One region of the Kitasatospora cystarginea genome, then DNA from elsewhere that is predicted to be linked to it. Evidence: riboswitches for the same ligand, from Rfam matches in the RefSeq annotation. Region 1 holds a riboswitch; each other region holds the start of a gene.
What was found. A riboswitch is a leader RNA that binds a small molecule or an ion and turns the genes downstream of it on or off. The one in region 1 is predicted to bind cyclic di-AMP.
Positions count from the first base shown of each region.

Region 2: another riboswitch for cyclic di-AMP. It lies ahead of ABD369_RS08975 (transglycosylase family protein); the one in region 1 lies ahead of ABD369_RS17260 (M23 family metallopeptidase).
Region 3: another riboswitch for cyclic di-AMP. It lies ahead of ABD369_RS24695 (transglycosylase family protein); the one in region 1 lies ahead of ABD369_RS17260 (M23 family metallopeptidase).

Region 1 is NZ_BAAATR010000014.1:18,227-27,897, forward strand. Features, by position in the region: gene trmB (tRNA (guanosine(46)-N7)-methyltransferase TrmB) at 1-386, shown strand, start outside; gene ABD369_RS17225 (PrsW family intramembrane metalloprotease) at 764-2,116, shown strand; tRNA gene ABD369_RS17230 (tRNA-Met) at 2,191-2,264, shown strand; gene ABD369_RS17235 (hypothetical protein) at 2,733-2,957, shown strand; gene ABD369_RS17240 (hypothetical protein) at 3,093-4,241, shown strand; gene ABD369_RS17245 (sensor domain-containing protein) at 4,263-5,006, opposite strand; gene ABD369_RS17250 (GNAT family N-acetyltransferase) at 5,077-5,685, opposite strand; gene ABD369_RS17255 (hypothetical protein) at 5,772-6,635, shown strand; gene ABD369_RS17260 (M23 family metallopeptidase) at 6,744-7,622, opposite strand; cyclic di-AMP (ydaO/yuaA leader) riboswitch at 7,634-7,790, opposite strand; gene ABD369_RS17265 (tautomerase family protein) at 7,962-8,165, opposite strand; gene ABD369_RS17270 (alpha/beta fold hydrolase) at 8,365-9,189, shown strand; gene ABD369_RS17275 (TetR/AcrR family transcriptional regulator) at 9,189-9,671, shown strand, end outside.
Region 2 is NZ_BAAATR010000006.1:10,070-19,740, forward strand. Features, by position in the region: gene ABD369_RS08955 (helix-turn-helix domain-containing protein) at 1-825, opposite strand, end outside; gene ABD369_RS08960 (ATP-binding protein) at 1,244-1,777, shown strand; gene ABD369_RS08965 (DUF397 domain-containing protein) at 2,204-2,440, opposite strand; gene ABD369_RS08970 (sirohydrochlorin chelatase) at 2,890-3,807, shown strand; cyclic di-AMP (ydaO/yuaA leader) riboswitch at 4,330-4,502, shown strand; gene ABD369_RS08975 (transglycosylase family protein) at 4,508-5,638, shown strand; gene ABD369_RS08980 (hypothetical protein) at 5,887-6,087, shown strand; gene ABD369_RS08985 (hypothetical protein) at 6,095-6,661, opposite strand; gene ABD369_RS08990 (LacI family DNA-binding transcriptional regulator) at 6,988-8,031, opposite strand; gene ABD369_RS08995 (glycoside hydrolase family 13 protein) at 8,033-9,671, opposite strand, start outside.
Region 3 is NZ_BAAATR010000024.1:110,946-120,616, reverse strand. Features, by position in the region: gene ABD369_RS24705 (SDR family NAD(P)-dependent oxidoreductase) at 1-72, opposite strand, end outside; gene ABD369_RS24700 (cytochrome P450 family protein) at 339-1,592, shown strand; cyclic di-AMP (ydaO/yuaA leader) riboswitch at 1,907-2,087, shown strand; gene ABD369_RS24695 (transglycosylase family protein) at 2,092-2,937, shown strand; gene eno (phosphopyruvate hydratase) at 3,171-4,457, shown strand; gene ABD369_RS24685 (FtsB family cell division protein) at 4,616-5,095, shown strand; partial or broken gene ABD369_RS24680 (DUF501 domain-containing protein) at 5,109-5,618, shown strand; gene ABD369_RS24675 (Ppx/GppA phosphatase family protein) at 5,741-6,679, shown strand; gene ABD369_RS24670 (NAD(P)/FAD-dependent oxidoreductase) at 7,199-8,569, shown strand; gene ABD369_RS24665 (ABC transporter permease) at 9,040-9,671, opposite strand, start outside.

The sequences.
Region 1 (9,671 bases):
ACATGCTGCCGGACGCCTCGCTGGCCGGCCTGCGGGTCTACTTCGCGGACCCGTGGCCCAAGCCCAAGCACCACAAGCGCCGCCTGGTCCAGCCGCACTTCCTCGACCTGGTGCTCCCCCGCCTGGCGCCCGGCGCGCTGGTGCACTGCGCCACCGACTGGGAGCCGTACGCCGAGCAGATGCTCGCCGTGCTCTCCGCCTCGCCGGAGCTGGAGAACCTGCACCCCGAGGGCGACGGCACCGGCTGGCTGGAGCCCGCCGACCACCCCGCGGGGAGCGTACCGGGTTACGCGCCGCGGCCCGAGTGGCGTCCGGTCACCAAGTTCGAGCGCGCCGGGATGGTCAAGGGCCACGTCGTACACGACCTGCTGTTCCGCCGCCGCTGAGACCGGCCCGACGACCGGCACCCGGCGGCGGGTACCAGCAGCGGATACCCGCCGCGGGTACCGATCGAGAGGTTCCCGCGGCAGGTTCCGACGAGGGGGCCGGCGGTAGGGCCCGACCGCGGGCCCGACCGCGGGCCCGACCGCGGGCCCGACCGCGGGCCCGACCGCGGGCCCGACGGCGACACCTGGCGGCAGGACCCGACGACGGGCTCCGGCCACGCGGAACTCCCGGACTGCGACGCCACGATCACGGCGACGCCACGATCACGGCGACGGCACCCCGAGCAACCTGAAGCAGCGTCACCCGCGGTGACCCTCCCGACACCGATCGTGCCGCGAGGCTCCCAGGAATCGCGCCGTTCCCCTACCCTTTCCGGGTGAGCAGTCCGTCCAGCGACGGCCCATCCCCCGACGCAGCGCTCCCCGCCGCAGCCGCCTCCCCCACCCTGGCCGCTGCGCCGGACGCCGCCGAACCACCCGGGTCCGCCGCCAGCGCGTCCGCGCACTCCGCCGGCACCCGACCGATCCCGGGGCCCCGGGTGCGACGGGCCGACCGACTGCTGGCCTGGCCCCCGTACGTCCGGCTGGAGAGCCTGCTCCGGCGGGCCGCCGAGCTGCGCTATCCCGCGCTCTCGTCCGCACTGGCCGCCGCCGCGCTCGCCGCCTGCGGCGTGCTCATCCTGGACCTGGTGCACCGACAGACCGGCACCACCGGACTGCTGGTCGGTCTCGGGCTGGCGCTGCTGCCACTGCCCTTCGTGCTGGGCGCGCTCGCCTGGCTCAACCAAACCGCCCGGGTGCCGTTGCGGCACGCCCTGTTCTGCCTCGCCTGGGGCGCCTTCGCGGCGACCACCGTGGCGATCATGGCGAACGGCTGGGCCAGCGACTTCCTGATCGCCCACCAGGGCAGCGCGCGCGGCGAGACGATCGGCGCCGAGTTCGCCACCCCGCTGATCGAGGAGAGCGCCAAGGGCGCCGCCCTGGTCATCCTCCTGCTCCCGCTGCACCGGCGGCTGCGCTGCCGAGCCGAGCGCACCTGCGCCGTCCTGGCCCGGCGGTCCCCGGCGCCGCTGCGCCGCTCGGTGCGCCGCCTGCGCAACGCCCCCCGGCTGCGCCGGTACCTGCGTCCGCTGCCGTACTTCCGCCCGGTCACCTACCACGGCCCGCACCCGCGCGACGGGCGGCGCCGGGCCCGCTCCAGTCCGCGCACCCTGGCCGCCGGGGTGGTCCTCGGCGGGGTCACCGCCTGCGGCTTCGGGTTCACCGAGAACGCCCTCTATCTGGGGCGGGCCTTCACCGACGACCAGCAGACCAGGCTGGACGGCATCGGCCTCGGCGAGCCGCCCAGCCTGCGGGACTTCGACACCACCGTGCACACCTTCGTCCTGCGCGGCCTGCTCTCCCCGTTCGCCCACCCGCTGTTCAGCGCCCTCACCGGGCTCGGCATCGCGATCGGCCTGACCACCGGCCGCCGCTGGGCGGCCCGGCTGGCCGCACCGGTCGGCCTGTTGCTGGCGATGGCCCTGCACGGCGCCTGGAACGCCGCCGCCGGTCTCGGCACCCACGGCTTCCTGCTGGTGTACGGGGCAGTGATGGTGCCCGCCTTCGTCGCCCTGGTCTGCTTCGCGGTCTGGGCCCGGGCCCGGAGCCTGCGGATCGGCCGACACCCGGACCACCCGGCCGGCAATCCGGCTGCCGGGCGCTCGGCCAGACGGAGGAAGGCTGCATGAGCCACCCGCGGCCGGGCCCGTGACGGAACCGATTTCCCTTATCGGCGACTCTCCCGTACTGTTGTGTTCACCGACGCGGGGTGGAGCAGCTCGGTAGCTCGCTGGGCTCATAACCCAGAGGTCGCAGGTTCAAATCCTGTCCCCGCTACTCAGTAGCCAGAAGGCCCGGCAGATTCGTCTGCCGGGCCTTCTGCGTTCCCGCTCCGCTTCTCAGCGCGCCCGCTCCGCACTCCCGCGCGGATAATCCGTTGCCTCCGGTCTTCGGCCTGCCTATCGTTGGGCTCAGAACACGGAAGGAGGTGATCCTGAGTTGAGTACACACGCTACTGCGCACGTATGCGCGTCTGACTCGCTCGGGCGCGCCTCCGTGGCGGCCGCCTACTAGGTTCGGCCCCCGCGGACGCGTTACCGCGCAGATGTTGTCGTTCCCCCGGGAGACCCTCAGAGCGAGGCCCCGGGGGTTCGGCATTTCCGGGCCTGGGTCGGATTCGATCCGGTGATCCCAATCTTTCGATCCAGTGATCCCAATCTGTGGAACGTTAGGATCGCCCGAAGGTGAGCCGGGAAGACTGGTCGGCACTGTGATCCGCCATGCGCCACTGCCCGGGAGCCCCAGATGACCAGACACCTCCGCCGAGTGCTTCTGGTCGCCGGTCTCGCCCTGACGGTGGTGCTCTCCTGGGCGTCCGTCCGGATCGCGCACCAGAGCTGGGCCAGGAACACCCTGCTGATCACGGGCCCGTGGCTGCTCCTGCTGCTGCTCACCCAGCTGCGGACCTCGGCCCGGGAGGTCCGCCGACGCTTCAGGGACCGGCCGTACTCCCGGTCCGGCAAGCGTTAGACCGCCTCCTGAACCCCGCCACGCTCCAACTCCCTGTCCGGCTCCGGCGATGACCGCTACAGTCGCTGCGACTCACGGGTGAATCGGGGGAGGCCGTCAGTGATCGGTTCGGAGTCCGGATCAGTGTCAGGTGCGATGTCCAGGCCGAAGGCCGGTGCGCGCCGCAGGGCGGTCGGCCGCGGGCACGGAGGCTACGAGCACGGACTCGCCCCTCAGGTGCAGTACGGCCTGGGCGGCGTGGTCGCCGCCGGCCTGGCCGGGCTGGCGCTCTGCTCGGCGGCGAGCGGGCACTGGATGGGGATGCTCGGCGGGGGCCTGCTGGTGGCCGCGATGTCCACGGCCGTCGGCGGCGGACTGGGCTTCCTGTTCGGTATCCCGCGCCTGCTCAGCAGCGGCGCGGCCGCGCACCCCGGTGATCTGAGCGCCACCTCCACCGCGAGCTATGCGCCGAACACCAACCTGGAACGGGCCTCCGACTGGCTGACCAAGATCCTGCTGGGTGCCGGGCTGACCCAGCTCGGTGCGGTGCCGCACCGGCTGCGGCAGTTGGGCGACGCCCTGGCGCCGCTGGTCGGGGGCGGGAACAGCGCGTCCGTGTTCGTGGACGTGGTGGTGGTCTACTTCGGCGTGCTCGGGTTCCTGTCCGGGTGGTTGCTCACCCGGCTGCTGCTGGCCCGTGCACTCTCCACCGCCGACCGGCAGACCCTGGCGGACTCGGTGGCCCAGACCTCCAACTCGGCGAGCAACCTCGACTACACCTCGACCGAGGTCCGGAAGATGTTCGACACCGGGGTCGAGGGTCTGCGCGTACAGGCTCTCGCCCTGCTCCAGGGCAAGCCCGACCCGGCCAACCTCGATCTGATCATCCGGGCGGTCGACCGCAACCTCTCACCGTTCGAGCTGCTGCAGGCGCTGCTCGCCGCCCGGGAGATCGCCACCGGCGGGACGCTGACGGACGAGCAGCGGGCGATGCTGCGGGAGGCGGTCGACTACAAGCTGCGCAACGTGCGGGCGGTGCCGCCGTACTCGCGGCGGCGCGTGGTCGGCGAGGAGATCCTGCGGCTGCTGGCCACACCCGAGGGGACCGGAACGGGAGCGGCCACCGTGCCCACACCCGCGACCGGAACCGGAACCGCCGGAGCGGGCACCCCCACCGTGCCCACACCCGCGACCGGAACCGGAACCGCCGGAGCGGGCACCCCCACCGTGCCCACACCCGCGACCGGAACCGGAGCGGGCCCGGACGAGACCGCGGCCGGGGCGCGGGCGACGGCACAGGCTTAGCCGGTCACGGCCGGCCCGCGCTCAGCGGTCGGAGAGCAGGCCCCGGATGGCCGCTCGGCTGACGCCGTTGAGCGTGCGGACCAGGCCCGCTGCGAGGTAGAGGAACGCGATGCCGAGGAGCGAGACGCCCGCGATCTGCCAGGCCGAGGTTATGTAGTACTCGTAGTGACCGCTCTCGGTGGTGAAGTCGACCAGCCGCATGCCCGGCCAGCCCACGTACTTGCGGAACACCCAGTGGTAGGCGGGATAGAGCGCGAGCGACCAGCCGACCGCCAGGAAGACCGTCGAGACCACGAAGCTCAGGATGCTCCAGGGGAACATCACCACCTGGTACAGCGCCGCCTTCCAGCCCGCCGGGTCGGCCAGCTGGGCGGTGATCCGGCCCCAGAGACCGGGACGGCCGGGCCGGACCGGGGCCGGCTCCGCTATCTCGGCGCCGAGCAGCGTACGGGCCCGGAGGCGCTCCAGGGCCCCGAGCCCGCGGGCGCCGACGAGCAGCAGCGCGAGCACCGGCAGGCCCAGTGCGGTGACCGCCAGACCGACACCGGCGCTGAAGAAGGCGATGACGAAGCTGAAGCCCACCGCGGCGAGGGGCAGCGAGGTCAGCGCGAAGCCGGCCTGCCGCCAGGTGGCGGCGGTGACCGGGGCCAGCCAGAAGGACCCCCGCGGCCCGGCTCCGTCCCCCGAGGGGCGGCCGGCGGTGCGGTGGATGCTGTCGGTGGCGGTGCTGCTCATCGCGGTCCCCCTGGTGTCGTCCGTGCTCACACCTCAACGGTGTCAGTTCCGGGCCGCCGCCGTAATGCAGCCCGCTGCCGAGTCGGGGGTGGGGTTGTCCCTACCCCCGTCCTGCAGCGGGCGCCACCCACTCGTCCTCCAGCAGCGAGAACAGCAGTGAGTCGTACCAGGTGCCGCGCAGCCACAGGTCGTGCCGGATGCGACCCTCCCGTTGGAAGCCGGCCTTGGTGAGCACGCGGACGGAGGCGGTGTTCTCCGGGTCGACCCGGGCGGCGAGGCGGTGCAGTCCGAGGGTCCGGAAGCCGAACTCGCAGAGCAGCGCGGTGATTTCAGTCGCGTACCCGTTGCCCCAGGCGTCCCGGCGCAGCGCGTAGCCGAGGGTGGCGGAGCGGTGGTCGCCGAGGTCGAGGACGGCGGTGCCGATCGGCGTGGCGTACTCGGGTTCGTCGGCGGCGAGCACCGTGACGGCGAGCCGGTAGACGGTGCGCGGCTCGGCCTCGGCCTGTTCGACGTAGAGCTCGATCTGGTCGGCGCACGTCTCACGGTCGCGTGGTTCGAAGGGCAGGTACCTGGCGGCCTCCGGGTCGCCGAAGACTGCGTGCAGGGCGTCCACGTCGCGGGGCGTGTGGTGGAACTCGCGGAGGGCGAGGCGCGGGCCGGTCAGCAGCACGGCCCGCCCCGACCCGGCCGGTCCCGGTTCTGGCTCCATGCCGTCCGACCCTACAGCGGGCCCCGGCTACGGGTGCGGCACCCGCACGGAGGCCGTACCCCCTGGCACCGGCTACGGTACGTAGCGTGAACCACGATCTGCAGCTCACCCCGGGTACCCGCACCACCGATCTGCTCGCCTGGGCGGCCGAGCACGGGTACGAGCCGGTGCCCGAAGAGGCGCTGCGGACGGTGCTCACCCTGCTGGAGCTCGGCGGCGCGTCGATGCACGAGGGCTTCCCCGAGCTGAGTTCGCCGCTGCTGGAGCAGCTGCTGCACGAGCAGCTCCACCTGTACGTACAGCCCGTGGCCGAACCGGAGGCGTACGGGCGGGCGGTGCGGCTGCTGATCGACCATCAGCGGGCGACCCGGCGGCTGAACGCCAAGCGGCACGCCAGGCTGCACGCGGAGGCCGAGTGGCAGGGCGAGCTGCTCTGCGACCTGCTGCGCCGACCGCACCTGCTGACCTGGCCCCGGCTGTACACGCTGCTGCTGCGCGCGGACGGCGTGGACGTCAGCGACGCGGCGGCCGTACGGGCCTGGCTGGAGGAGTTCCGCGCACTGACGGAGGACCAGCGGATCGCGTGCTTCGTCTGGCTGGAGGAGCTGGGGCCGATGGAGCCGGTGCAGGGGGACGAGGGCTGGAACCGGGCGCGAGTGCTCTCGGTGGGGATGGCCACCGACGGGGCGCGGCTGCTGCTGGAGAACCGGCTGATGCGGCGCAGCTACCGCAATCTGGCCGGGCGGAACGCGCTGGGCCTGCCGATGCCCGACGAACTCGCCGGTGACTTCGAGGACTTCGAGGCGGCGGTGGCGGCGGAGGCGCTGCGGCTGTGCGGGGAGTGGACGGTACCGGGGCTGCCCGAGCTGCTGGTGGCGGAGTTCGCGGACCTGGCGCCCGAGCCGGAGACGGCGGAGATCGAGGAGTACCTGGCGGGCACGGACGCCTGACCGGCCGGCCGCCGTACGCCCGGCGACCCGCCGCACCGCGCCCCTGCACCAGGGTGTACCGGGCCCGGCCGGGCCGGCCGCCGGGGCGCGCCCGGCGGCCGAGGGCCGTTACGGCTGGAGGCCGTGGGAGTGGAACCAGGCCAGCGGGTCGACCGGGGCGCCCCCGGCGGGGCGGACCTCCAGGTGGACGTGGGGGCCGAGGGGCACGCCCGACGGCAGGACGCCGCGGGAGTGCCCGGTCGCGCCGACCCGGCCGAGCTGGGTGCCCGCGGTGACCTGTCCGGACACGGCGGAGATGGCGGAGAGGTGGCAGTACCAGATCTCGGTGCCGTCGGGCAGGGTCTGGACCACCCGGTAGCCGTACGCGCCGGACCAGCCGGCCGCGGTGACGGTGCCCGCGCCGACGGCGGTGACCGGGGCGCCGGTGCGAGCGGCGAAGTCCAGGCCGGTGTGCGGCTGGGACCAGTGCGAACCGGCCTGGTCGAACCGCGTCGCGAGCGTGTAGCCGTCGACCGGCGGCCGGAGGGTGCCGAGCCGGGCGCGTTCCCCGGCGGCCTGGGCCTCGGCCTGCTGGACGGCCCGCTTGGCCTCGGCCTCCTGGGCGGCGGCCAGCCGGGCGGCCTCCTCCGTGCTGGTGCGCTCTCCGTCGGCCTGCTGCTGGATCCGGGCGGTGAGGGTGAGTCCGGGGTCGGCGGCCAGGACGTGGTCCGAGGCCGTGTCGGGGACGGAGAACGCCGGCGCGGGAGCGGGCGGCTGGGTGGCGGTGGCCGCGGCGGCCGGTCCTGCGGTGGCGAAACCGGTGGCGCCGAGTCCGGCGGCCATCGCGGTCACGCCGAGCAGCGAGCCGCTGCGCGACTGGCGGGGCATCCGGTGCCGGGCCGCACCGTCGGCGTCGGCGGCCGGTTCCGGCGGAAGGTCGAGCAGCTGGGTGCCGACCCCGACGCTGCCGACCCCGAGGTTGGCAGGGCTGTGCGACAAGGACGCCACCGGGCGCGCTCCTTTCCTTCCTTCGCGCCGACCGGGTTAGCTGACGGGTTCGGAGCAGGAAGGTCTCCTACGAGTGGGCGGGCCCACCCGATTCACCCCAGGAACGTGGTTCCCCGGCTCCCGGACCCACCCACGGGGCAGATCTTGGGGATTGGGCGACGGCGCACGGTGCCGTTCGGGTACGGCGTTGCCGACCGCGCTGCGTTATCAAACGTTAATCCGAGAAGGCCATGATTCCAAGCTGCACGCCTGGTGAAGTCCTTGGCTCCTGAGGCGCAATGGGCGATTTGTGACTATTGACCAGCTCGCCCCATGACAGCCCGTTATCCACCAGGGGGATCAGCCCTGGGCCCGGCGGTCCCGCTCGGCGAAGGTCGCACCGGCGATCGCCCAGTTCTCGCGCGGCACCTCCTCGATCGCCACCCAGATGCTCTCCGGCTGCACGCCGGTCGCCCGGGCGTACGCCTCGGTGAGCTCGCGGGCGATCTCGGCCTTCTGCTCCTCGGTGCGGCCGGCCAGCTGCTTGACGTTGATGAACGGCATGACAGCCCCTCAGGTTCGGGTTCTGCGGTCAGCCGCACCGTATCGCACGACCCCGGAGCACCGACGCCCGGAAGACCCCGGGCGGCGAGCACCCCACCGGAGTCCGCGAGTGCAGTCACCGCAGACCCCTTGACGGCTAAAGCTATTAGCCATAGCTTTTGGGCTACAGGAAGCAGCCACACAACGGCGGAGGCTCACCATGCCCGGCACCCAGCACCCCGACACCCGGTTCCTCGACGTCCCCGGCGGCCGGATCGCGTTCGACGACAGCGGCACCACCGCCGGCGGCGCCCCCGTGGTGCTGCTGCCCGGCATGCTCGACTCCCGCGCCTCGTACCGGTACCTGCGGCCGCTGCTCGTCGCGGCCGGCCACCGGGTGATCACCATGGATCTGCGCGGCTTCGGCGAGTCCTCGATCGCCTGGGACGACTACTCGCCCGACGCCGTCGCGCACGACGTGTTCGCCCTGCTGGACCACCTGGGCATCGCGCGGGCCGTCCTGGTCGGCAACTCCTACACCGGCGCCACCGTGGTCAAGGCGGCCGGAACCGCTCCCGAGCGGGTTGCCGGGATCGCCCTGATCGACGCCTTCCTGGAGCACTCGCCGAACGCCTTCGGGCGGGCGCTGATGAAGGCGCTCGGCCCGCTGGTGCTGGCCTTCCCCGGAAGCTGGGGCGCCGCCCAGCGGTACTACTACCCCTCGCGCCGGCCCGCCGACTTCGGGGCCTACCGGGCCGGTCTGGTCGCCGCGCTGCGCGCCCCCGGCCGGAAGAACGCCACCCGGGGCCAGCTGGGCGGCGACTCCGTGGCCGCCGGGTCGGCGGCGGCGGTCCGCTGCCCGGCGTTGGTGATCATGGGCAGCAAGGACGTCGACTTTCCCGACCCGGCCGCGCTCGCCGACCGGCAGGCCGCCGCGCTGAAGGGCCGTAAGGTGATGATCGACGGTGCCGGACACTACCCGCAGGCGGAGTTCCCCGGAGCCACCGCCGACGCCCTGCTCCCCTTCCTGCACGAGGTCGCCTGATGCCCAGGGTCGGACTCACCCCCGCCGCCGTCGTGGGCCACGCCCTCGAACTGATCGACGAGGAGGGCCCCGAGGCCCTCACCCTGGCCGCCGTGGCCGCCCGCGCGGGCGTCGCCACCCCGTCCCTGTACAAGCACGTCAGCGGCGGCCTGGCCGAACTGCGCCGGCTGATCGCCGTCCGGGTCACCGAGGAACTGGCCGAGCAGCTGGCTGCGGCGGTGCTGGGGCGCAGCCAGGACGAGGCGGTCGAGGCCCTGCTGGCGGCCTACCTGGACTACGCGGGCCGCCACCCGCGCCGGTACGCCGCGCTGCCGCAAGCGCCCCAGGAGGACGAGGACCTGCAGTACGCGGCCGGCCGGCTGGTCGGGGTGATCCTGGCGGTGCTGCGCGGATACGGCCTGGAGGACTCGGAGGCGATCCACGCGGCGCGCACCGTGCGCTCGATGGCCCACGGCTTCGCCTCGCTCTGTGCCGGCGGGGCC
Region 2 (9,671 bases), on a different contig from region 1:
GTCGGGGGTCAGGCTGTCGACGCAGAGCCGTTCCATGACCTGGACGTAGGAGTCGACGTCGTCACGCTTGTCGAGGTAGAGCGCGCTGGTGAGCTGTTCCAGGTAGACCACGTCGGCCAGGTCCTGTTCGGGGAAGCGCAGGATGCTGAACGCGCCGCTCTCGCCGGCGTGCACCCCGAACCGGAACGGCATCACCTGGATCACCACGTTGGACGTCTCGGCCACGTCGATCAGGTACTGAACCTGACGGCGCATCACACCGTGCCCACCGACCGGGCGTCGCAGCGCGGCCTCGTCGATGACCGCCCACAACCGGGGGCTCTGGCCTTCGGTGAGCAGCTTCTGGCGGCGCATCCGCAGGCTGAGCCGGCGTTCGAGCTCCTCGTTGCTGAGTACGGGCCGGGTCTGCCCGAAGACGGCACGCGCGTACTCCTCGGACTGGAGCAGGCCGGGGATGAACTGCACCTCGTACGTGCGGATCAGTGTGGCGGCCTCCTCCAGGCCGACGTACGTCTGGAACCAGCCGGGCAGCACATCGTTGTAACTGTGCCACCAGCCCGGCTTGTTGGCCTCGCGGACCAGGCCGAGCAACGCCTCCCGCTCGGCTCCGTCGTGCACACCGTAGAGGGTGAGCAGATCGGCCACGTCGCGTTCCTTGAAGCTGACCCGGCCGAGCTCCATACGACTGATCTTCGACTCGGAAGCGCGGATCTGGTAGCCGGCATCCTCGCGAGTGATCCCGTGCCCCTCGCGCAGCCTGCGCAGTTGGGAGCCCAGGAGGATGCGGCGCACCATCGAACCACCGTTGGGCTGGACTGTGGTCATGCCGTCGAAACCTCCGCCTAGGGCAAACAGGGCACAGTCTGCCATCAGTTGAGCGCTCTGGGTGCCGGTACTGGCAGAACGATCTATCAGATCTATCACCGGAACACCATCATGCACGTGCATTCGGCGCTTGCATATGCCAATAGTGCGACTGCACGTGAATCGACTCTTGCATCTGCAGTGAGCGCAGAGGACCATGGTGCACGTGCACCTGCACATCCCTGGCAATCCCGCGGGCTCCACGTTCGACCCCGCGCGCGACTCCGCACACCCACTCGGCCGCACAGCAGCACGGTCGGGCGCGCGTGCGCGCGTGTGGGCCGTCGAGGAGGCTGGCGCGCGGCCGAGCGAGTCGGAGGTGACCGGCATGACCCCCCTGGGTCCAGCCGTGTCCGCCCCCTTATGGGAGGAGCTCTTCATGGGCACCGGTACGGCTGTCCTGGCCGACCCCCACGTGGTCACCTGCACGCTCGCACCACGCTTCGAAGCCGTCAGAACCGCTCGCGAGTTCGCCAGATCGACCTTGAACGGCTGGGGCCTCGGTGAGCTGTTCGACGATGTCTCCCTGGTCGCCTCGGAGTTGGTGACCAACGCCCTTCGGCACGCGCTCGGCGCCCGCCGGGACGAGTGGTCGGCCATCGCCCCCGGCCTGGCGCCGACGGGTGCGCCACAGGCCGCCGACGAGTCACTGCCGATCCGAATAAGCCTGGTGCACCGCGCACCTCAGCTGGTCTGCGCGGTGAGCGACCCGAGTTGCGCCGGCCCGATCGCCCGCGAGCCCGACTTCGTCGCCGAGTCCGGCCGGGGGCTGCACCTGGTCGACTCCTTCAGCCGCTCCTGGGGCTGGCACCCGCTGGCCGGTGCGGGCAAGGTGGTCTGGGCCCTGTTCGAGGCCAAGGCTCAGCCCGAGCCGGCACTGGCACCGTCCGGTCGGCATCGCCGCTCCGCCTGAACCGCCCGGCCCGGCCGATCGAGCCGAGCATCCCCGGGTGGGCCGCCGCTCCGCCGCCACCCACCGCATCCGAGCGACCCGGCCACCCCTCAGCCGCCGGTCGCATCCCGCCGGTTCACCACCCGGCCTCGGGACCCACCGCACATCCGGGCGGACGGCCACATCCACCGACTCCCGAGCCACGGTCCCGCCGACCCCGCAGGTCTCATGGCGGCAACCACGGACCAGCGGCAACCACGAACCGGCAGCAACCGTGGACCGGTGCGAGTCCGCGAGCGACCCCGAACCACTCGGCTCCGCACTCCTCCGACCAGCCCCCTGCGGGCCGCGACGGCCCGGACGGCCCCTGAATGCCCGCGAAGACGATGAAGGCCGTCGTGGCTGACGGTCCCACGACGGCCTGTTAGCCGCAGAGCTGACGGCGGTTCAGGCCGTCAGATGGTCGAACTCCCCGTCCTTCACGCCGAGCAGCATCGCGGCGATCTCGGCCCGGGTGTATATCAGCGCCGGCCCCTCGGGGAAGCGCGAGTTGCGCATCGCCACCTCACCGCCCGGCAGAGCGGCGAACTCGACGCAGTTACCCTGCGAATTGCTGTGCCGGCTCTTCTGCCACACCACACCTTCGAGGTCCGCAGCCGCCATGCCGTTGTACGTTTCCTGCATCTCCTGCACCGAATTCTCCCGACCTGCCGGGCTTACGCCCTACTTGACGCGATGATAGCTCCAGTGCACGTGCATCAGCACGGGACATTGCCCGTGCAGTCAAGCGTGTCGGAATGTGTGCCAACCACTCCACTTGGTTCGGCTTTGACGGAACGTAAGTGGACATAGTCCAGCGAATCACAGTTCGTCCGATGACTGCCCGTACCGGGCCCGCGCCACCGTGTTGATCTTCGTGCGCCCGGCACCGGACACCCGCGCCGCACCCCGCGATCACCTGTGAGGCACGTCACCCAGGACGGCAACTGACTGCTTTTCGGTTGCGCGGAGCAACAGGTCGTCAGCAAGGATTGGGTAATTTGATGGCAATTGTCCAGATTTTGCGCGGGTTAGGCGCCCACTCTGGGGATCCGGATGCAGTCCCGCCTGCCGAATGTCCTACGATCTCCGCCATGAGCACCGCAGCCATCCCGGGCGCGCCACTGCCCGTCCGCACTCCAGGCTCCCGTGCGCGGGGGCGCCACCGCCGTCCCGAGCGCCCCGAGATCCCGGCCGGTTCCCCGGCACTGGTGCTTGCCGTCCCCGCTGCGGCCGGGCCCGAGGCGAGCCCGATCGTCGAGGAACTGCTGTCCATCGTGCGCGGCGAGCAGCCCGGCATCGAGACCGCGGCCGGCTACCTGGCCGGCGAACAGGCCGACGCCAACACGGCGGAGGACGTCGCGGACGGAGACGGCCAGGCCGCCCCGACCGTGGCCGAGGTACTCGCCCAGGCCACCGAGGCGGGCATGCCCACGCCGGTCGTGATTCCGCTGCTGGCCGGCCCGCACGGCTTCCTGACCTCCCTGCACAAGCTCGCCGGCGAGACCGGGGCGACCGTCACCGATGTGCTCGGCCCGCACCCGCTGCTGGCCGAGGCGGTGCACGTACGGCTCTCCGAGGCCGGCCTGGCCCGCGCCGACCGGGCGCGCCTGTTCGCCATCACCACTGCGGCGGACGGCGTGGTCCTGACCACCGTCGGCGGCGAGGAGTCCGCCGCGGCGGCCGGGATCACCGGCGTACTGCTGGCCGCCCGGCTCGCGGTACCCGTGGTGGCCGCCGCCCTGGACGTGCCGGGTTCGGTCGCCGCCGCGGTCGAGCACCTGAAGGCCACCGGATCCCAGCGGCCGGCACTGGCCCCGCTGGTGATCGGCCCCGAGGCCGATCCCGAGCTGCTGGCCGCGGCAGCCGAGGAGACCGGCTGCCCGAGCGCGGCCCCGCTCGGCGCCTACCCGACCGTCGGTCAGCTGATCGCGTCCACCTACCTGGCCGCACTCAACATCCCGGGCCCGGGCGAGGCCCCGGCCGTCGTCGCGGAGCAGCCCGCCGACTGAGCACCCGACAAGACCGTACGAGAGGCCCCCGCGAGGGGCCTCTCGGCGTTTCCGGGATCCCCAGGGGTCCGCGGCCCCGCTCGGCCCAGGTCGAGCGGGGTGCGGACCCCTGGAGCCGTGCGGCCGGAGTCGGATGGCGAATTGGCAAACCCCCGCGCGACATTTGCCGCATCGACTCGCAATTCGGACATTTGCCATCACCCTCTCCAGTGGGCCGCATTGACCCGGACCCCACTCCCCATCATGGCTTTTCAAAACCTTCACAACTGGTCGCCCCGACCCCCCGAAAATGCCGCGGCATCACCTGAAAGGAAGGCAGATTCCCACTCGGGCCGCATACCTGAAAGAGCCCCATCGGATTCCCTGGAAATGCCGGCGTGCATTCGATCTTGAGGAATCCGCGAATGGCCTGTGAGGGAACTCACAGGTGTTTGCGGATTCAACTTAAGTCTGCTTAACGTGCTCTCCGTTCGTTGACACACGGACCCAGCTCTTCCGGAACGCCGAGTCCTGCCGCCGGAGCAGCTGGCACCGCAGAACGCACCGACGGCAGGGGCGGGGGAACCAGGTAAGTCGCCCGAGAGCCGGCCAGTATTCGGCCGGTTCCGGGCTAGGGGTGAAGCCGTGCGCAGCACGGCCGGGCAACTCCAGCCCGAATCCGACAGCTCACCTCGCAGGCGTGGGAGAGGAACGCACCTTCATGCTGCCCATCAACGCCAACAAGCGTGCTCGCCGTCTGATCGCCGCCACGGGTGTGGTCGGTCTCGGCCTGTCGATCCCCGCCCTCGCTGCCTCCGGTGCCTCCGCCGCTTCCGTCTCCACCTGGGACAAGGTCGCCCAGTGCGAGAGTGGCGGCAACTGGAGCATCAACACCGGCAACGGCTTCTACGGTGGCCTGCAGTTCACCGCCTCCACCTGGGCCGCCTTCGGTGGCACCCAGTACGCCCCGCAGGCCAACCTGGCGACCAAGGCGCAGCAGATCGCCATCGCCGAGAAGGTCCTCGCCTCGCAGGGCCCCGGCGCCTGGCCGGTCTGCTCGGTCAAGGCCGGTCTGACCAAGGACAGCGCTCCTGCCCAGGTCGACACCTCCGCGCCAGCCGCTGCCCCGGCTCCCGCCGCCCCGGCTACCCCGGCTCCGGCCGCCACGCCGAAGAGCGCCCCGGCCGCCGCCCCGCAGGCCGCGAGCGGCGCCAAGTACACCGTGGTGGCGGGCGACTGGCTGTCGTCCATCGCGACCAAGAACAATGTCGATGGCGGCTGGCAGAAGCTGTACGACCTCAACAAGTCGGTGCTGCCCCAGGGTCCGGACATGATCTTCCCCGGCCAGCAACTGGCGCTCGGCAGCACCTCGGCCGCCGCTCCGAAGCAGGACACCCAGAAGCCGGCCGCCAAGCCGAGCAGCTCCAGCACCCCGGCTCCGGCGCCGGCTCCGGCCAAGCCCGCCACCCCGGCTCCGGCCGCGACCGCGACCGGCAGCAAGGCCGCCGCGGTCAACTTCGCGCTCTCCAAGGTCGGCCAGGCCTACGTCTACGGCGGCAGCAGCGACGGCGGCTGGGACTGCTCCGGTCTGACCCAGGCCGCCTACCGCCAGGCCGGCATCTCGCTGCCGCGCGTCGCCGCCGACCAGGCCGACGTCACCACCAAGGTGTCGCTGGACAAGCTGCAGCCGGGCGACCTGCTGTTCTGGTCCAACAACGGCAGCAACTCGGGTGTCTACCACGTCGCCATCTACATCGGTGACGGCAAGTACGTCGAGGCCGCCAACCCGAAGGCGGGCGTGAAGGTCGAGACCATCGCGAACTACGCCCCGGACTTCGCCGGCCGCGTCTGACGGTCCCGGCTCTCCGCGTGAGGCCGCTGTCCCCGGTGCTCTGGTCGGCGCCGGGGACAGCGGCCTCACCGGATCCCGAGTGCACGGGGCGGCTCGGTCGCACGGTCCCCCGCCCGCTCGTGGTTCCCCGCGCCGCCGGGCGGGCACCGCATCAGATGCTCGGAGAACCCGTGTGCCGCGCGGGCTGGTGGCTCGGTTCCCCACCCTCTAACGTCGGTTGCGCCTGCAGCCACAGGAAGGGGAACGCCATGACGAAGGTCACCGTCAGTCTCGACAGCGATCTGGCGATCGAGGCGATGCTGCTGTCCGGCACCAGGAGTCCGCAGGACGCGGTTGAGTTGATCGTCCGCGACTACCTGGCCACCGGCCGCCGTACCGAGGCCCGTACCGGCGACGCCGCCGACGCGCACCGGGTCGGCCAGGGACGGCCCGCCACCGAGGAGGGCTGAGGGACGGTCACCCCGCGCTGCCCGGTTCGTCGGCCGCACTCTCGCCGTGGTCCTTGCCGTTGCCCCTACCCTTGCCCGGCTTCTTGCCGCGCCCGGGCCAGCGTGCACGGGTGAAGACCATCAGTCCCGCGAAGATCACGGCCGCGATGATCGCGCCGATCAGGGTCGAGCCGCGGAACCAGGGCGCCCGGACGTCCATCACCCGCTCTCCGGCATGCGCTGCGCTGCCGCTGCCCACCGCGATGCCGAGCGTCCAGAGGTTCGGCATCGCCAGCAGCAGGGCGAGCACCAACCAGGCCAGCGTCACCTTCCAGGGCCGCCGCCGGTGCAGGCCGGCCCACGCCGCCAGCAGCGGCAGCAGGGTGAAGCAGATCCCGAAGACGAGCCCCAGCAGCAGTCCCGCGCTCAGGTGCCCGTTGACCATGTTGCCCACCCGCTGCGCCCACCAGCGCGGGATCGTCGCGGCCCAGGCGAAGTAGACGACCGCCCCGGCGACCAGCAGTCCACCGCCGAGCAGCAACCGCCTGCGCCAGATCGGTGCCGCTGCGTTCTCCCCCGTCCGACCAGCTCTCATGTCTCGATGCTGGCGACCGGCGGGCCCACTCGCAGCGCGAGCCGAGACCCCCTTGCCCGCCGGTGTCCGGCAGACGGGCTCAACGGACGGTCGATGGCCCTCGGACCCGGCATTGCTCCATCCGGGGGACGGTGCAGGCCCCAGCACGGGCACCGGCCCGTGACTGCGCACCAGAACAGGCACCGGCCCCGTGGCAGCGCGCACTTCCATGACGGCGCGCCCCTCGAACCCCGAAACGGCAGCGCGTCGGCCCGCCGGGCAGAACCCGACGGGCCGACGCACACCCGGAGCCTCACTACCTCCGGGTCTTCAGCCTTCCCAGCCCCTCAGTGCGCCCGGGCCCCGGTGGAGCCCCGCATCACCAGCTCCGGCTGGAACATGAACTCGGCACGCTGCCCGGGGTTCCCCCCGACCTCCTCCAGCAGCGCGTCCACCGCGGCCGTGGCCATCGCCTCGACCGGCTGACGGATGGTGGTCAGCGGCGGCTCGGTGAAAGCTATCAGCGGCGAATCGTCGAAGCCGACCACCGAGATGTCCTGCGGGACCGAGAGACCGCGCTGGCGGACCGCGCGGATCGCGCCGAGCGCCATCATGTCGCTGCCGCAGACGATCGCGGTGCAGCCCTGGTCCAGCAGGGCGCCCGCGGCCGCGTGTCCACCCTCGACGCTGAACAGCGTGTGGTGGACCAGGGATTCGGCCTCCTCCTCGGTCCTGCCGAGCAGTTCCCGGACGGCCGCGGTGAAGCCCTCGATCTTCCGCATCACCGGGACGTACCGGCGCTGGCCGACCGCCAGTCCGATCCGCTCGTGGCCGAGCTCGACCAGGTGCTGCACGGCCATCCACATCGCGGCCCGGTCGTCCGGCGAGATGAACGGTGCGGAGATCTTCTCGCTGTAGCCGTTGATCAGCACGAACGGCACCTGGCGGCCAGTCAGCTTGGCGTAGCGGTCGTGGTCGGCGGTGGTGTCGGCGTGCAGCCCGGAGACGAAGACGATGCCGGCCACGCCGCGGTCGACCAGCATCTCGACCAGTTCGTCCTCGGTGGACCCGCCCGGCGTCTGGGTGCACAGCACCGGGGTGTACCCGTGGCGGCTGAGCACCTGCTCGATCACCTGGGCCAGCGCGGGGAAGATCGGGTTGCTCAGCTCGGGAGTGATCAGACCGATCAGGCCCGCACTGCGCTGGCGCAGCCGGGTCGGCCGCTCGTAGCCGAGCACGTCGAGCGCCGCCAGCACGTTCTGCCGTGTGGTGGCGGAGACGCCCGCCTTGCCGTTGAGGACGCGGCTGACGGTGGCCTCGCTGACCCCCGCCTGCGCCGCGATGTCCGAGAGTCGCGCCGTAGTCACGGTCCCGAAGCCTATTGCAACCATCTCAGACCGCCCACCACGTGGTGCTGTCCGGTTCCAGCACGGCCTGACCGCCGGTGACCTCGGTGCTCCCGACCGAGCTGAGCAGGACCCTGCCGGGGGCGGTGACGGTGACGGGTTCGGCGGTGGTGTTCACGGTGCACACGAAGGAGGCGCCCTCGGCGCTGTCCCGGCGGAAGGCCAGGGTGCCTTCGGGGCTGTCCAGCCAGGTCACCTCGCTGCCCGCGCCGAGCGCGGACTGGGCCCTGCGGACGGCGAGGGCGGAGCGGTAGAGCTCCAGGGTGGAGGTCGGGTCCCCGGTCTGCGCCTCGACGCTGAGTTCGGCCCACTCGGCGGGCTGCGGCAGCCAGGACGGCCCGCCCGCCACCGGCCCGAAGCCGTACGGGGCCTCGGTGCCGGACCACGGGATCGGCACCCGGCAACCGTCGCGGAAGCCGTCCTGACCGGCCTGGCGGAAGAAGGACGGGTCCTGGCGGACCTCGTCCGGCAGGTCGGTGACGTCCGGCAGGCCGAGTTCCTCGCCCTGGTACAGGTAGGCGGAGCCGGGCAGGGCGAGCATCAGCAGGGTGGCGGCGCGGGCGCGGCGCAGGCCCAGTTCGCGGTCGCCGGGGGTGCGGATCTGGGTGCCGCCGGGCGGGTTGCCGAAGCGGGTGGCGTGCCGGGTGACGTCGTGGTTGGAGAGCACCCAGGTGGTGGGGGCGTCGACCGGGCGCATCGAGTCCAGCGAGGTGTCGATGACCTCGCGCAGGGCCGCGGCATCCCAGTAGGTGCTCAGGTACTGGAAGTTGAAGGCCTGGTGCAGCTCGTCGGAGCGGACGTAGTTGGCGGTGCGCTCGACGGTGGGGGTCCAGGCCTCGGCGACGCCGATCCGCATCCCCGGGTACTCGTCGAGGATCTTCCGCCAGGAGCGGTAGATCTCGTGCACGCCGTCCTGGTCGAAGAACGGCATGATGTCGTTGCCGAGCAGCTTGAGCTGGTCGCCCGAGCCTATGTCCGGCAGTCCGTCGGCCTTGACCAGGCCGTGCGCCACGTCGATCCGGAAGCCGTCGACGCCCATGTCCAGCCAGAACCGCAGAATCGAGCGGAACTCGTCGGCGACCGCCGGGTTATCCCAGTTGAAGTCGGGCTGCTCGGGGGCGAACAGGTGCAGGTACCAGTCGCCGGGGGTGCCGTCGGGGTTCTTCGTCCGGGTCCAGGCCGGGCCGCCGAAGATGGACTCCCAGTCGTTGGGCGGGAGTTCACCCGTCTCGCCCTTGCCGGGGCGGAAGTGGTAGCGGTCGCGCAGCGGGGAGGCCGGGCCCTCGCGCAGCGCGCGCTGGAACCACTCGTGCTGGTCCGAGGAGTGGTTGGGCACCAGGTCGACGATGATCCGCAGGCCCAGCTCGTGGGCGTCGCGGATCAGCGCGTCGGCGTCCAGCAGGGTGCCGAACATCGGGTCCACCGCGCGGTAGTCGGCCACGTCGTACCCGGCGTCGGCCTGCGGGGAGGCGTAGAACGGCGAGAGCCAGACCGCGTCCACGCCGAGGTCGCGCAGGTACGGCAGGCGGCTGCGGATACCGGGCAGGTCGCCCATGCCGTCGCCGTTGGAGTCGGCGAAGCTGCGCGGGTACACCTGGTAGATGACCGCGTCACGCCACCAGCCT
Region 3 (9,671 bases), on a different contig from region 1:
CTCCTTGAGCCGCTCCCCGTGGACGGCCCCGCGCTGCCATCCATCAGAGTCATTGCGGAGGATCGTAGGCACTGCTCGACCCTCCGCGACACTCATTACCCGGCAGGTGACCAGGCTCACTCCTGCACGGGCGGGGGAGTCCGCCGCGCAGCGGCGTAATCCGGACGTCACGACTCTGTCAGCTACGCGCCGTCCGCAGACAGCCCCTCCTTCCCCCTGTCCGTCCCCTATCCGCGCGTCCCCGGGGCAATGGGGCGCCGTCCCGGAGCCACCGGCCGCCCGCGTGGAGCCGGCCGCCCGCGTGGAGCCGGCCGCCCGCCGCCGGATACCGTCGAGACATGCCGGAAACGCCCGACTCCACCCCGCAGCCCGAGCTCTTCACCTGGGAGTTCGCCGCCGACCCCTACCCCGCGTACGCCTGGCTGCGCGAGCACAGCCCGGTGCACCGCACCACGCTGCCGAGCGGGGTGGAGGCCTGGCTGGTCACCCGGTACGCGGACGCCCGGCAGGCGCTGGCGGACGGCAGGCTGTCCAAAAACCCCGCCCACCACAGCGAGCAGGCGCACCGCAGCGGCCGGGTCGGAATCCCGGGGGAGCGGCAGGCCGACCTGATGACCCACCTGCTGAACATCGACCCGCCGGACCACACCCGACTGCGCCGGCTGGTGTCGAAGGCGTTCACCCCGCGCCGGGTGGCCGAGTTCGAGCCGAGGGTGCAGCAGCTGACGGACCGGCTGATCGACGGCTTCGCCACACGCGGTTCGGCCGACCTGATCCACGAGTTCGCCTTCCCGCTCCCCATCTACGCGATCTGCGACCTGCTCGGCGTCCCGCCGGAGGACCAGGACGACTTCCGGGACTGGGCCGGCATGATGATCCGCCACCACGGTGGCCAACGCGGCGGCGTGGGCCGGGCGGTGAAGCGGATGCGCTCGTACCTGGCCGAGTTGATCCACCGCAAGCGGGCCGACCTCGGGGACGACCTGATCTCCGGCCTGATCCGGGCCAGTGACCACGGCGAGCACCTCACCGAGAACGAGGCCGCCGCGATGGCCTTCATCCTTCTCTTCGCCGGCTTCGAGACCACCGTCAACCTGATCGGCAACGGTCTGTACGCGCTGCTGCGCAACCCGGGGCAGCGCGCGCTGCTGCAGGAGTCCGTGGCACGCGGCGAGAAGGAGCTGCTGGCCACCGGGGTGGAGGAACTGCTGCGCTACGACGGGCCGGTGGAGCTGGCCACCTGGCGGTTCGCGACCAGTCCGCTGACCATCGGCGGGGTGGAGATCCCGGTCGGCGACCCGGTGCTGGTGGTGCTGGCGGCCGCGGACCGCGACCCGGCCAGGTTCGCCGCGCAGAACACGCTCGATCTGGCCCGGAAGGACAACCCGCACCTGGGTTTCGGCCACGGAATCCACTACTGCATCGGCGCTCCGCTGGCCCGGCTGGAAGGCCAGATCGCGCTGGCGACCCTGCTGACCCGGCTGCCCGACCTGACCCTTGCCGCCGAAGGCGCCGAACTGCGCTGGCGCGGCGGTCTGATCATGCGTGGCCTGCGCGAACTCCCGGTTTCCTTTACCGCGCGACAGGGCTGATCTTCCCCGTAATCCAGAAGTCATTCTCGGGATTTCGGTGAGATGTGCCACATGGTCCGCGCCGCCTTCCGGACACCCGGCGAACCGGGCGTGTCGAGCTGACGGCGTGTCGGACTTGTCCCCGTTTGTCGATCTCTGAATGCGCATCAAACCGGACAAAGTCACATCGTTTGTGGGCGCATATAAACACAGCGTAATTCTCGTGTGATGTACGGGATATGAGCTTGTGATTGGTGTGACGGTATGCGTAGTCTCCGATGAGTTCGCAGCTGCGAACCCCGTTGCGTGGAACGCCAAACCTTGCCCATCACGCCTCGGGACACCGACCAGAACCCTTGGGCAAGGGCGGGGGACCCAGGTTTCGTCGCCGTTCCCACGGCTTGGGGTGAAGCCGCGTCGGCAGGGCAGGAAGCGTTCCTGTCCCGCTCGCCGCGGCCGGGCCAACCTCCCGGTCCGAACCCGACAGCTCACCTCGCAGGCGTGCGGAGAGGACACCTTCATGCTGTTCACCGGTTCGGGCCGTCATCGTCGCAAGACCCAGGCCGAGAAGGCCATCGCCGCTGCCGGTGTGGCCGGCGTCGGTCTAGCGCTGCCGCTGCTCACCGCCACCGGCGCACACGCCGCCTCCGTGTCGGCCTGGGACAAGGTCGCCGACTGCGAGAGCGGCGGCGACTGGAGCATCAACACCGGCAATGGCTTCTACGGCGGACTCCAGTTCACCTCCAGCACCTGGAAGGCCTACGGCGGCGGCCAGTACGCGGGCCAGGCCAACCAGGCGAGCAAGGGCCAGCAGATCGCGATCGCCGAGAAGGTCCTCGCCTCGCAGGGTCCCGGCGCCTGGCCGGTCTGCTCCGTCACGGCAGGTCTGTCCAGGGGCGGTTCGGCCGCCGACGTGGACACCAGCAGCCACACCCGCAGCTCCGGCTCGGGCTCCTCGGGCAGCAAGAGCAGCACCAAGAGCTACAAGAGCCAGTCCTCCCAGGACTCTTCGCGCACGGTTGCCACTCCGTCCTTCCCGGGCAAGGCCGGTTACGACGCCGAGTCGGGCAAGTACTGGTACCAGAAGAGCGGCGGCTGGTACTGGACCAGCCACCAGAGCATCTACGAGCAGTTCGCGGGCGGCGCCGCCGAGAAGGCCCCGGCGCAGAGCCCGGTGTCCGCCGCGGCCACCACGCAGAGCGCCGCCACCGGCGACTACACCGTCAAGGAGGGTGACACCCTGTCGGGCATCGCCCAGGCCCAGCACCTCTCCGGTGGCTGGCAGCACCTCTACGACGTCAACCGCGCCACCATCGGCGGCAACGCCAACCTGATCCTCCCCGGTCAGGTGCTCAAGCTGGGCTGACCCCAGGTGGCATGAGGGGCCGTTTCCGCCGCGTCGCGGAAACGGCCCCACTTGTCGCGCTTGTGGTCATTCAGGTGAACTACCGGCTGGTAGAGCGGCCACACGCTGAGACGGAGCCAAGGGCAGCGTGGCCCGGAGGCCCGGTGCGGTTAGGCTCTGGTCGTAACGACTCCGCAATCGTCCGCAGACTGCACCCCCTGTCCGTAGGACCTGCTTCCGCTAGGAGATGCCTCGTGCCGTCCATTGATGTCGTCGTAGCCCGTGAGATTCTCGACTCGCGCGGCAACCCCACGGTCGAGGTCGAGGTCGGCCTCGACGACGGCAGCACCGGTCGTGCCGCTGTCCCGTCCGGCGCCTCCACCGGCGCCTTCGAGGCCCTGGAGCTTCGTGACGGCGACAAGAACCGCTACTTCGGCAAGGGCGTGGAGAAGGCCGTCCTCGCCGTCATCGAGCAGATCGGCCCGGAGCTGGTCGGCTACGACGCCACCGAGCAGCGCCTGATCGACCAGGCCATGCTCGACCTGGACGCCACCCCGGACAAGTCCTCGCTCGGTGCCAACGCGATCCTGGGCGTCTCCCTCGCCGTGGCGCACGCCGCCTCCGAGGCCAGCGACCTGCCGCTGTTCCGCTACCTCGGCGGCCCGAACGCGCACGTGCTGCCGGTTCCGATGATGAACATCCTCAACGGCGGTTCGCACGCCGACTCCAACGTCGACATCCAGGAGTTCATGATCGCGCCGATCGGCGCCGAGTCGTTCTCCGAGGCCGTCCGCTGGGGCGTCGAGGTCTACCACACCCTCAAGGCCGTGCTGAAGGAGCGCGGCCTGTCCACCGGCCTGGGCGACGAGGGCGGCTTCGCCCCGAACCTGGACTCCAACCGCGAGGCCCTGGACCTCATCACCGAGGCCATCAAGAAGGCCGGCTACACCCCGGGCAAGGACATCGCCCTGGCCCTGGACGTCGCCGCCACCGAGTTCTACAAGGACGGCGCCTACCAGTTCGAGGGCAAGGCGCTCTCCTCCGCCGAGCTGATCGACTACTACGCCGACCTGGTCGCCAACTACCCGCTGGTCTCCATCGAGGACCCGCTGAACGAGGAGGACTGGGACGGCTGGAAGGCGATGACCGACAAGCTGGGCGACAAGGTGCAGCTGGTCGGTGACGACCTGTTCGTCACCAACCCGGCCCGCCTGGCCAAGGGCATCGAGACCGGCACCGCCAACGCACTGCTGGTGAAGGTCAACCAGATCGGTTCGCTGACCGAGACCCTGGACGCCGTCGAGCTGGCCCAGCGCAACGGCTACCGCTGCATGATGTCGCACCGCTCCGGTGAGACCGAGGACGTCACCATCGCCGACCTGGCCGTCGCCACCAACTGCGGCCAGATCAAGACCGGTGCCCCGGCCCGCTCCGAGCGCGTCGCCAAGTACAACCAGCTGCTGCGCATCGAGGAGATCCTCGACGACGCCGCCGAGTACGCGGGTCGCTCGGCCTTCCCGCGCTTCCGCGCCGCGGAGTAGTAAGCACAGTGCGTACGAGGGCTGGTCAGCACGACGGCTGACACCTGCGTCCGACCGGATGAGGTCTGACACGGATGGCTCGTGATCGGTGCCCCGCCGCCCGACCCCGTAGGGTTGGGCGGCGGGGCACCGGCGCGCGGGGCCGACGGGAGGGGTACATGGCGAGGTGGAAGATCCCCGGGATCGCCGGGCGGCCGCGGTTCACCAGCAGGGCCACGGTGCTCGTCCTGGTGCTCTGCTCGCTGGTGGCGATCCTCGCGTACCCCACCCGCCAGTTCATCGCGCAGCGCTCGGAGATCAGCGCGCAGCGCGCCAAGGCCGAGCGCGCCACCCAGCAGGTCGAGCAACTCCGCAAGGAGCGGGCCCGCTGGCAGGACCCGGAGTACGTGAAGGCGCAGGCCCGCGAGCGGCTGCACTACGCGCTGCCGGGTGAGACGCCGTTCGTGTCGGTCGACCCGAGTCCGCCCGCCACCGCACAGCCCGCACCGGGCGCGGTGGCAGCCGGCCCGGCCGCCAGGTCCGCCGTGCCCTGGTACACCAATGTCTGGGACTCGGTCGCGCTGGCCGACGCACCCGCCGCGGCCGGCGCCGCTCCCGGCGCCGCCCCGTCCACTGCCCCCGTACCCGCCACCCGCTAGAGACAGCACCCCCATGACCTCTGAGAACCCTCCCGTTTCCGACACCGACATCGCCGCCATCGCGGCCCAGCTGGGCCGAGTGCCGCGCGGTCTGCGCGCGGTCGCGCACCGCTGCCCCTGCGGCAACCCGGACGTGGTCGAGACGGCACCCCGGCTGCCGGACGGCACGCCCTTCCCGACCCTGTACTACCTGACCTGCCCCAAGGCCGCTTCGCTGATCGGGACCCTGGAGGCGGACGGTGTGATGAAGGAGCAGACCGCCCGGCTCGCCGAGGACCCGGAGCTGGCCGCCGCCTACCGACACGCCCACGAGGACTACATCGCCCGCCGGGACGCCATCGAGGTGCTCGAGGGTTTCCCGAGCGCAGGCGGAATGCCGGACCGGGTGAAGTGCCTGCACGTGCTGGTCGGCCACTCGCTGGCGGCCGGGCCCGGCGTCAACCCGCTCGGCGACGAGGCGCTCGGCATGCTGGAGGACTGGTGGGCCAAGGGCCCGTGCGTGAGCGCGGCCGAACTCGCCGAGAGCGCGGCCGAGGTGGCCGAGCAGCGGGCCAGGGCCGAGGACCACGCCGCCGTCATCGCCGCCAAGGAGCAGAAGACCGTCGAGCGCGCCGCGAAGAAGCGCAAGGCAGAGGAGGAGAGCGAATGACCGCCACCCGGGTCGCCGCGATCGACTGCGGCACCAACTCGATCCGTCTGCTGATCGCCGACCTCGACCCCGAGACCGGCGCGATCGCCGACCGCGACCGGCGGATGATCATCAACCGGCTCGGCCAGGGCGTGGACAAGACCCGCCGGCTGGCGCCCGAGGCGCTGGAGCGCACCTTCGCCGCCTGCCGCGAGTACGCGGCGGTCATCGCCGAGCACGGGGTCGGACCGGACCGGATCCGGTTGGTCGCCACCAGCGCCTCCCGGGACGCCGAGAACGCCGAGGAGTTCCGCAAGGGCGTCCGGGAGATCCTGGGCGTCGAGCCCAGGGTGGTCAGTGGCGAGGAGGAGGCGCACCTCTCCTTCATCGGCGCCACCAAGGAGCTGACCGGCGGCGCCTTCGAGCCCCCGTACCTGGTTTTCGACGTGGGTGGCGGCTCCACCGAGTTCGTGCTGGGCCACGAGGACGTCGAGGCGGCACGCTCGGTGGACATCGGCTGCGTCCGGATCACCGAGCGGCACTTCGCGGGCGCCGAGCTGCCGACGCTGAGTCAGATCTCCGCAGCCCAGGCCGACATCCGGGCCGCGCTGGACCAGGCCTCCGAGGTGGTCCCGCTGGACCGGGCGGCCACCCTGGTCGGCCTCGCGGGCACGGTCACCACGGTGGCCGGCATCGCGCTCGGCCTGCCGGAGTACGACTCCGCCGCCATCCACCACTCGCGGCTGTCGGTCGAGGCCGTCCGCGAGGTGACCGGCCGCCTGCTGAGCTCCACCCACGAGCAGCGCGCCGCCATCCCGGTCATGCACCCGGGCCGGGCGGACGTGATCGCGGCCGGTGCCCTGGTGCTGCTGGAGATCATGGAGCGGACGGGCGCCGCCGAGGTGGTCGTCAGCGAGCACGACATCCTGGACGGCATCGCCTGGAGCATCGCCTGACCGTGGTCGGGCGCGGCGGTCGGGGGCGCTCACGTCCCCGACCCCTCACTTGGACCGACCGGCGACAGGGCCCGCGGCGTCGCCGCTCCCTTTCGCCGGTCGGTCCTGTTGGCCGGTTTCGGGGCACCTTCGGTGGGCCCGGGAGCGGTCGCCGGCGGGGGTGCCGGGAAAACCTTCGTGAATTTCTTCACATGACGATCCAGTCTTTCGTCGCACTTTGCCGCCCGCTACGCCCGTTATGGGGGACCGAAGGTCGACTCGCTGACCGGCTCGTTGGATCGCAGGCGGGGCTCCCGGCTGGCCGGTGAATTCGAAACGGCGCGCGGGAACCCCCGCGTCACCAGGATCGTTGCTGCTCAGGAGTGCCGTCCGCGTTCCGGTGCTCACCGCGGGCCGCGCGGGGTTGTGAACGCGCGTCAGGCCCCGCCGGACGGGGCCGCGTAGTGTAGCAGACGGTGTCCAGGGTGATGTGACGGGGCTCACGAAAGGTCCGTCGGGCGGTGCTGGATACTTTCCGATATGAGCACCACGGAGCGTCCTCGCATCCTCATTGTCGGCGGTGGTTACGTCGGCCTGTATGCCGCGATGCGCATCCTCAAGAAGATGCGCTACGGAGAGGCGACCGTCACGGTCGTCGACCCGCGGTCGTACATGACGTACCTGCCCTTCCTCCCGGAGGCGGCCGGCGGCAACGTCGCGCCTCGCAACCTCGTCGCGCCGCTGCGCACGGCCCTGAAGAAGGCGGAGGTGCTCACCGGTTCAGTCACCGGTGTGGACCACGCCCGCAAGGTCGCCACCATCCAGCCCGCGGCCGGCGACTCCTACGAGCTGCCCTTCGACTACCTGGTCGTGGCCACCGGCTCGGTCTCCCGCACCTTCCCGATCCCGGGTCTCGCTGAGCACGGCATCGGCATGAAGACGGTCGAGGAGGCCATCAGCCTCCGCAACCACGTCATGTCGCAGCTCGACAAGGCCGAGTCCACCACGGACGAGGCGGTCCGCCGCAAGGCGCTGACCTTCGTCGTCATCGGCGGTGGCTTCGCCGGCGTCGAGACGATCGCCGAGATCGAGGACATGGCCCGCGACGCGGCCAAGATCTACAAGACCGTCAGCCGCGACGACATGCGCTTCATCATGGTGGAGGCGGCCAACCGCATCCTCCCCGAGGTGGGCCCGGACCTCGGTCTGTGGACCAAGGAGAAGCTCGAGGAGCGCAACATCGAGGTCTTCATCGAGACCTCGATGGACTCCTGCGTCGACCAGCACGTGGTGCTGAAGAACGGCGTCGAGGTCGACGCCTCCACCATCGTGTGGACGGCGGGCGTCAAGCCCAACCCGGTCCTGGCCAACTTCGGCCTGCCGCTCGGCCCGCGCGGCCACGTGGACACCGCGCCGACCCTGCAGGTCCAGGGCTTCGACTACGTCTGGTCCGCCGGCGACAACGCCCAGGTGCCGGACCTCGCCGCCGGCGAGGGCGCCTGGTGCCCGCCGAACGCGCAGCACGCGTGCCGCCAGGCCGTCGTCCTCGGTGACAACGTGGTGGCCGGCATGCGGGGCTTCCCGCAGAAGGAGTACAAGCACAAGAACCTGGGTGCGGTCGCCGGTCTCGGCCTGCACAAGGGTGTGGCGATCCTCTTCGGCAAGTACAAGCTGAAGGGCCGCCCGGCCTGGTGGTTCCACCGCCTGTACCACGGAGCCATGGTTCCGACCATGAACCGCAAGATCCGGGTCTTCACCGACTGGACGCTGGCGATGTTCCTGAAGCGCGAGACGGTCGGCCTGTCCGAGATGGAGAAGCCGTTCAGCGCCTTTCAGGAGGCAGCAGGCCCCGCCCCCAAGCCCGTCGAGGCCGCCAAGCCGGCCGAGAAGGAACTCGCGAGCAGCAAGTAAGCGACCAGATCCGGGCGGAGGAGTAGCCCGGGTACGAGTCGGAGGCCCTCCGCCCGGCAGTGTCGCCGGACCACGACCTCCGTGGTGCTCAGCCGGCCGTGCGACCGGGCGGAGTACAGAAGTACCGAGAAGGCCCCTGCCGGAATCCTCCGGCAGGGGCCTTCCCCTGCGTGCGCCCGCGGGCCCGGGAGGGAGGGGACCGGCTCCGGAACTCGCTTGGCTGGTCTGCTGCTTGGTGCTCGTCGCTTGCCGCTGCTCGCTGATCGCCGCTTGCCGCCCGGCACTTGGCGAGTGCTGCCTGCCACTTGTCACCCGGTGCTCGGCGCTCGCCGTCTGCGGCGTCGGTGCGCCCGCCAGCTCTCCGCGGGGTGTGTCGGCCGGTCCGGCCGGGTGGCCGGTGACATGCGGAGACAACGGGAATGCCCCCGCCGAACCCTTCGGCGGGGGCATTCCCGTTGTCCAGCGGACCGTCAGTCGGTCTTGATGCTCTCCAGGATGTTCAGCTTGGACGCCTGGCGGGCGGGCCACAGGGCGGCGAACAGGCCGACCAGTCCGGCCAGCGCCAGGAAGAGCAGCAGCTCGCCGTAGGGGATCACGGTGCTGAGGGTCGGCAGGCTGGAGATCAGGGTGCGGTTGATCGCCCAGGCGGCGAAGGTGCCGAGCGCGACGCCGATCACCGCGCCGAAGAGCGAGATCACCACCGACTCCAGCCGGACCATCCGCTTGATGCCGCGGCGGTCCAGACCGATCGCCCGCAGCATGCCGATCTCACGCTTGCGCTCGAAGACCGACATGGCCAGGGTGTTGATCACGCCGATGACCGCGATCACCACGGCCATGCCCAGCAGGCCGTACATCATGTTCAGCGCGAAGGTGAGGACCTTGTCGAACTCGTCGCGCATGTCCTGCTTGGTCTTGACCGCGACCACCGGGTTGTTGCCGGTGGCGTCCTTGATGGACTGCTTGAGGGTGGCGCTGGGGCCGTCGGTGCCCTTGACCAGGACCTCGCTGAGGTAGGAGTCCTCCACGTGCTTGGTGATCTCGGAGTTGGCCATCAGGACCTCGGAGACCATCGCGTTGCCCTCGTACACACCGCCGACCG